Regions from separate parts of the Streptomyces sp. NPDC007205 genome, predicted to be linked through region 2. Evidence: riboswitches for the same ligand, from Rfam matches in the RefSeq annotation. Region 2 holds a riboswitch; each other region holds the start of a gene.

The links. Region 2 has a riboswitch for cyclic di-AMP ahead of ABZ624_RS26300 (M23 family metallopeptidase). Riboswitches for the same ligand answer to the same signal wherever they lie in the genome.
Region 1: it holds a riboswitch for cyclic di-AMP, as region 2 does, so the genes downstream of both, ABZ624_RS08760 (M23 family metallopeptidase) here and ABZ624_RS26300 (M23 family metallopeptidase) in region 2, are expected to answer to the same signal.
Region 3: it holds a riboswitch for cyclic di-AMP, as region 2 does, so the genes downstream of both, ABZ624_RS27525 (transglycosylase family protein) here and ABZ624_RS26300 (M23 family metallopeptidase) in region 2, are expected to answer to the same signal.

The regions. Positions count from the first base shown of each region.
Region 1 covers NZ_JBEYEW010000004.1:21,532-23,786, reverse strand. Annotated here, with positions in the region: gene ABZ624_RS08770 (dihydrofolate reductase family protein) at 1-696, shown strand, start outside; tRNA gene ABZ624_RS08765 (tRNA-Met) at 744-817, opposite strand; cyclic di-AMP (ydaO/yuaA leader) riboswitch at 1,117-1,265, shown strand; gene ABZ624_RS08760 (M23 family metallopeptidase) at 1,273-2,255, shown strand, end outside.
Region 2 covers NZ_JBEYEW010000017.1:120,967-123,221, forward strand. Annotated here, with positions in the region: gene ABZ624_RS26295 (GntR family transcriptional regulator) at 1-448, opposite strand, end outside; gene ABZ624_RS26300 (M23 family metallopeptidase) at 646-1,389, opposite strand; cyclic di-AMP (ydaO/yuaA leader) riboswitch at 1,402-1,597, opposite strand; gene ABZ624_RS26305 (pitrilysin family protein) at 1,811-2,255, opposite strand, start outside.
Region 3 covers NZ_JBEYEW010000019.1:44,833-47,087, forward strand. Annotated here, with positions in the region: gene ABZ624_RS27520 (transglycosylase family protein) at 1-588, shown strand, start outside; cyclic di-AMP (ydaO/yuaA leader) riboswitch at 771-944, shown strand; gene ABZ624_RS27525 (transglycosylase family protein) at 949-1,665, shown strand; gene eno (phosphopyruvate hydratase) at 2,011-2,255, shown strand, end outside.

The DNA of each region.
Region 1 (2,255 bases), on a different contig from region 2:
GGCATACGGCGCCTGATGGTCGAGGGCGGCGGTACGGTCCACACCCAGCTGCTCCAGCTGGGCCTCGCCGACGAGCTCCAGCTGGTGCTCGCGCCGCTGTTCGTCGGCGACCCGGCCGCCCCCCGCCTGTTCGGCCCGGGCGCCTACCAGCCCGGCCGGCTGCGGCTCACCGAGACCCGTCGCATCGAGGACGTGGTCCTCATGCGCTACGAGCCCACGGCCCCCGGCACCGGCCCGGTCCCCGCCGCCGCCGACCGCCACTGGCTGCGCACCGCCTGCGACCTGGCCGCGCTGTGCCCGCCCTCGGAGACGGCGTTCAGCGTCGGCGCGGTCGTGGTCGCCGCCGACGGTACGGAGCTGGCCCGGGGCCATTCCCGGGAGGGCGACGACCCCGTGGTCCACGCGGAGGAGGCGGCGCTGGCGAAGGTCGACCCGGCGGATTCCCGGCTGGCCGGCGCAACGGTCTACAGCAGCCTGGAGCCCTGTGCCCGGCGGGCCTCTCGGCCGGCGCCCTGCGCCGAGCTGATTCTGCGGGCGGGGGTGCGCAGGGTGGTCACCGCGTGGCGGGAGCCGGACACGTTCGTTGCCTCGGCCGACGGTACGGGGGTCCTGGCCAGGGCGGGTGCGCAGGTGGTCGTACTGCCGGAGCTGGCGGGACCCGCCAAGGCGCCGAACGGGCATCTGCTGGGGGGCTGAAAACACCCAGGGCCGGAATCCACTGGATTCCGGCCCTGGGCCTTCAGTAGCGGGGACAGGATTTGAACCTGCGACCTCTGGGTTATGAGCCCAGCGAGCTACCGAGCTGCTCCACCCCGCGTCGTTGTGACTCCAGAGTACCCCATGCGGAGGGCGGCGCGCACACCCGTTTCCCGGCCCCGCCCGGCAAGGTCACCGACGGTGACAGCTCGACCGCCGTGCGCATAACATCTGAGTCACCATCAAAAACGCCGAGACTCCTGAACGCCGGTCAACTCGCCCGTTTTGCAGCAGTCCTGGCCGGTAAGTCCACGGGTGAAATCGTTAATGATCAAGCCGAACGGCTTGGAAAGTGACCAGCAGGTCTATTAACGTTCGATAACGCAGCGCGGTCGTCCCAGCCGTCACAAGAGACGGCTCCGTGCGCACGCGCCGAATCCTGCGAGGGAACCGGGGAACCACCATCTTGGGGTGAATCGCGCGAATGCCGCAGTCGGTATACGCGCGTAGGAGACCTTCCTGCTCCGAACCCGTCAGCTAACCCGGTAGGCGGAGGAAGGAAAGGAGTACGCCCGAGTGGCGTCCAACCGGCCTGCCCCAGAAGCCCCGTCCATGCCCGCGCCGACCGAGCCCGAGACCTTCGGCTACGGCGCCTACCGTGCCGAAGAGGGCCCCTGGGAGGAGTGGAACCCCACCGAGGACTCCGTCGCCCCGGTCCGCGGCCGGCACCGCGTCGCCAAGCAGCGCGGCGGTTTCGCGCGCAGCTCCACCGTCCTCGGCGTCGGCGTACTGGCCGCGGTCGGCGCGGGCGGCATGGCCAGCGCCAACACCGGCAAGCCGCCGGTCTCCATATCCCTGCCGGACCTGGACTCCGTCGGCCACCTCTTCGGCGACGACTCCTCCGACGCGCACCAGGAGCACCCCACCGCGCTCGGCAACGTCGGCGTGACCTCGGCCGACAGCAAGGACTCCGACGCGGGCGAGGCGCTGCGCAACCGGATCATGGCCCAGGCCGAGCAGCAGCAGGGCAAGGCCGACAGCAAGGCCACCGCCGCCACGCTCGCCGCCGCCGAGAAGCAGACCGCCGACGCCGCGGCCAAGGCGGAGCAGGAGGCCGCCGCCAAGGCCACCGCCGCCAAGGAGAAGGCGGAGGCCGACGCCAAGAAGGCGGCCGAGGCCAAGCGCCTGGCCGAGCTGGCCAGGCAGTACCAGCTGCCCGTCGTCTCGTACACGATCACCGGCACCTTCGGCCAGCCCGGGGCCATGTGGTCCTCCGGCTACCACACCGGCCTCGACTTCGCCGCTCCCACCGGCACCCTCATCAAGGCCGTCCACGGCGGCACGATCACCCAGGCCGGCTGGGCCGGCGCCTACGGCTACCGCACGGTCCTCACTCTGGACGACGGCACCGAGCTGTGGTTCTGCCACCAGTCCTCGATCAACGTCAAGGTCGGCCAGAAGGTCTCGACCGGCGAGGTCATCGGCCGCATCGGCGCCACCGGCAACGTCACCGGCCCGCACCTGCACCTGGAGGTCCACCCGGACGGCCAGGCCGCCGG
Region 2 (2,255 bases):
GCTGGCCGAGCATCGCGGTCAGCGAGGGGCTGCCACAGGCCTGGGCGAGCGTTTCGTGGAACCAGCCGCCCAGGGAGCGCAGATCGTCGCTGTGGCCCCGCCTGGCCCGCTCCTGACCGAGCCTGACCAGGCCGCGCAGCACCTTCAGGTGGGCCTCCGTGCGGCGCTGGGCGGCCCGGGCGGCCCCGAGCGGCTCCAGGAGCTTGCGCATCTCCAGCAGGTCGGCGGCCTCCTGCTCGGTCGGTTCGGCCACGCATGCGCCCGCGTGCCGGCGGGTCACCACGAAGCCCTCGGCCTCCAGGGTGCGCAGGGCCTCGCGGACGGGGACCCGTGAGACGCCGTAGCGGCGGGCCAGGACTTCCTCGGTGAGGCGGCCGCCGCGCTCGTGGACACCGGCGACGATGTCGTCCCGGATCGCCGTACACACCGAGTGCGCCGGAATACGCATGACCGACCTCCGTCTAATCCCCGTGAAACGTCGACGATGGACGCGTGTTCCGTGACTCTATTCCAATGCGTCGGACATTCCGACGGCGGGCCGGAATCCATGGATATTTTTTGGTCAGCGGATCCGGTGGGCGCCCCGGAAATCAGCGAAAGCCCCGGCCGGTGCGGGCCGGGGCTGCGCGGGGGGAGGCAGGGTCGTCAGACGTTCACGCCGTGCTTGCGGAGGTAGGCGACGGGGTCGACGTCCGAGCCGTAGTCGGGGGTCGTACGGGCCTCGAAGTGGAGGTGCGGACCGGTGACGTTGCCGGTCGCGCCGGACAGGCCGATCTGCTGGCCCGGGGTGACCTGCCGGCCCACCGTGACGCCGATCGACGACAGATGGCCGTACTGGGTGTACATGCCGTCGGCCATCCTGATCACGATCTCGTTGCCGTACGCGCCGCCCCACCCGGTGGAGACGACGGTGCCCGTGCCGACCGCGTGAACGGGCGTGCCGCTGGCCGCGTGGAAGTCGATGCCCGTGTGGTGGCCGGAGGACCACAGGGAGCTGCCGGCCTGGTAGCCGGTGGAGACGTAGGAGTTCGCTATCGGGACCACGAAGGCGTTCAGCTGCTTGCGCTCGGCCTCCCTGGCGGCGCGCGCCCTGGCCTCGCGGATCTCCTGGGCCCTCTTGGCCGCTGCCTGCTCGGCCGCCTTCTGGTTGGCGGCCTGCTGCTGGGCGGCGGCCTGTGCGTCGATCTGCTCGGCGATGTCGTCGCCGACGCTGATCACCGGGGTGAGGCCGGTCTGCTCGGCGGTGTTCTCGGCGGCCGTCGCCGGGGACGCCGCGAGGGTGCCGATGACGCCGGTGGTGGTGAGGGCCGCGATGCCGGCCGCCTGAGCGGTGGTGCGCTTGACCCGGCCGGGCTTGCGGTGCTTCCCGGTGGCGCACATGAACGCCATGAAGTGGCTGGTCCTTTCCTTCCCTCTCGCCTACCGGGTTAGCTGACGGGTTCGGAGCAGGAAGGTCTCCTACGGACCCCCTCGCTCACGCGTGGGCGTCCGATTCACCCCAGGGACTTGGGCCCCTCCAGCCGCGAAGGCGGCGACAGGAGGGTGGGTCCCCGGCTCCCCTGGCTCGCGCCGTACGGGGACTCGGCGATGGCTGTCCGGTGCCGCGGGTGCGGCGCACTGCCTGACGAACAGCCCGGACGACGCTACGGAAGGCGGCTTTCGAATCCCAAACGAATCCGGGCCTTTGTAGCGCATCCCACAGGGCAGACAGGCAACCTCCGCCTCAAATCGGGCATCTGGGGAAGGGAGTGGAAGAGCTGGGGCCCTGACGGTGTGTAGACCGTCAGGGCCCCACGCGTGCGTGCCGTTGTTACTCGGCCGCCACCACGGTCACTTCGCCGATGCCGAGCGCCTCGACCGGCGCCTTGATCTGGGCCGCGTCACCGACGAGGACGGTCACCAGGCGGTCCACCGGGAAGGCGTTCACGACGGCCGCCGTGGCCTCCACCGTGCCCGTCGCGGCCAGCTGCTGATACAGCGTCGCCTGGAAGTCGTCGGGCAGGTGCTGCTCGACCTGGTCGGCCAGCGTGCTCGCCACGGCCGCCGCGGTCTCGTACTTCAGCGGCGCCACCCCGACGAGGTTCTGCACGGCCACGTCCCGCTCGGCGTCGGTCAGGCCGTCCGCCGCGAGGGTCCGCAGCACCTTCCACAGGTCCTCCAGCGCGGGACCGGTGTTGGGGGTGTCCACGGAGCCGCTGATGGCGAGCATCGAGGCGCCCGTGCCGTCCGGTGCGGACCGCAGGACCTGTCCGAAG
Region 3 (2,255 bases), on a different contig from region 2:
TCGACCTCCAACTCGGCCTCCGGTTCGGATTCCTCCGGCTCGGCCTCCTCGGGTCCGGCTGCCTCCGGCTCCCCGTCGGACTCGGGCGCCACGCCGTCTCCGCACCAGAGCCACCACGCCACGAAGACCCCGGAGGCGCCCGGGGGCTCCGCTGGAACCGGTACCCCCAAGTCCGACAAGCCCGACAAGACCGGTTCCTCCGACGGTGGCGGCTCGCAGGGCGATGGCAGCTCACCGACGGCAACCCCCGGTACCGACGAATCGGACAATTACCAGCAGTCCGCCGGTTCTTGGAGCCTGGTCGACACCGGCGCGCTCGGCAGCGGCGGACGCCACCGGGGCGGCAGTGCGGACGAAAGCGTGACAAACGGTCAGAATGCCCCCTCTTCCGGCCGTCACGCCGGCCGCGCGACGGACGCCTACACCGTGCGTGAGGGGGACACCCTGGCCTCCATCGCCGACTCCCTGGGCGTCGCCGGCGGGTGGCATGCGCTCTACGACGGGAACAAGAGCGTCATCGGTGCCGACCCGAACCACATCACCGCCGGTCAGACCCTGGAAGTCGGTGCCGAAAAGGGCGGAAACTAGCGGCAGTTGACGCCCCCTTTCGCCGCTGATGTCCGATTCGGTGAAAGTGTGGGATGAGTCTCAGAAGCCCTGATCGTCTTTGAAATTCCCTCGATCACGTGTCTACGGTCAGGACCGCTCGTCACCACGAGCCCCGGCGGCCGCAACGCCGAATCCTGCCAGCGGTTGCCCGGGAACAGTCGTCGCGTCAAGCGCCGTGGGCAGGAGCGGGGGACCCAAGGTAAGTGCCGGGCCCGGCGGTTCACGCCGGTACCGGCTGGGGGTGAAGCCGCGCCTCGCGAAAGCGAGTGCGCGGCCGGGCAACTCAACCGGCCCGAACCCGACAGCTCACCTCGCAGGCGTCGGTGAGGGGATTGATCCATGCTGTTCTCCGGCAAGGGCAAGCACCGTCGTCCGTCCAAGGCCGTCCGCGCCATCACGCTCGCCGGTGTCACCGGCGCCGCCGTCGCCGCCCCGCTGATGGCGGTCGGCAACGCCTCCGCCGCCACCGCCTCCGAGTGGGACGCGGTCGCCCAGTGCGAGTCGGGCGGCAACTGGTCCATCAACACCGGCAACGGCTACTACGGCGGTCTGCAGTTCTCCGCCTCCACCTGGGCCGCGTACGGCGGCACCGCCTATGCCCCGCAGGCCAACCAGGCCACCCAGGCGCAGCAGATAGCCGTCGCCGAGAAGGTCCTCGCCGCGCAGGGCAAGGGCGCCTGGCCGGTCTGCGGCACGGGCCTGTCGGGCGCCGCCTACAACGGCTCTGCGCCCAGCACCTCCTCGAACACCACGTCCTCGAACACCACCTCGTCGAAGAGCACCGCGCCCAGCACCACCACGCGCTCCGACCAGCAGGCCGCCTCCCGCTCCGCCGAGCGCACGGCTCCGTCCGCGAGCAAGACCGTCACCACCCCGACCGGCAAGAAGGTCAAGAAGGGCGACGGCGAGTACAAGGTCGTCAAGGGCGACACCCTCAGCTCCATCGCCGTCGAGCACCACGTCCAGGGCGGCTGGCAGAAGCTCTTCGAGCTGAACAAGGACATCGTCGAGGACGCGAACCTCATCTACCCGGGCCAGCAGCTGCACCTGAAGTAAGCGGCGGCAGTCCTCGGGTCCGCCCCCGTCCCCACGGGCTCCCCGCCCCGGCGCGTGTTCCCCCGTACGCGCCGGGGCGGGGTCTTTTCTGTGCGCCCCCCGCCTCTTCGGTGTGCCCCGCCTCTTCGGTGTGCCCCGCCGTTTCTGCGTGCCCCGCCTTTTCTACGTGCCCCCTGCACCCACCCTTTGTTCCGCCCATGAACAATGGGTACCGTCTGTGTGCCCCTCCCCGTCCACGGGGCGGTCGGTCGGTGGCCGATCCCCCGGAGACGGTTAGGCTCTAGTCGCAAGGCACAGCCGTAAGGCAGCAAGCCCCGCACTTCCAGCGTCACATCCAAGAAGGAGATGCTCGTGCCGTCCATCGACGTCGTCGTAGCCCGGGAAATCCTGGACTCCCGAGGCAACCCCACGGTCGAGGTCGAGGTCGGCCTCGACGACGGCAGCACGGGTCGTGCCGCCGTCCCGTCCGGCGCCTCGACCGGCGCCTTCGAGGCCATCGAGCTGCGCGACGGTGACCCCAACCGTTACCAGGGCAAGGGCGTCGAGAAGGCTGTCCTCGCCGTCATCGAGCAGATCGGCCCGGAGCTGGT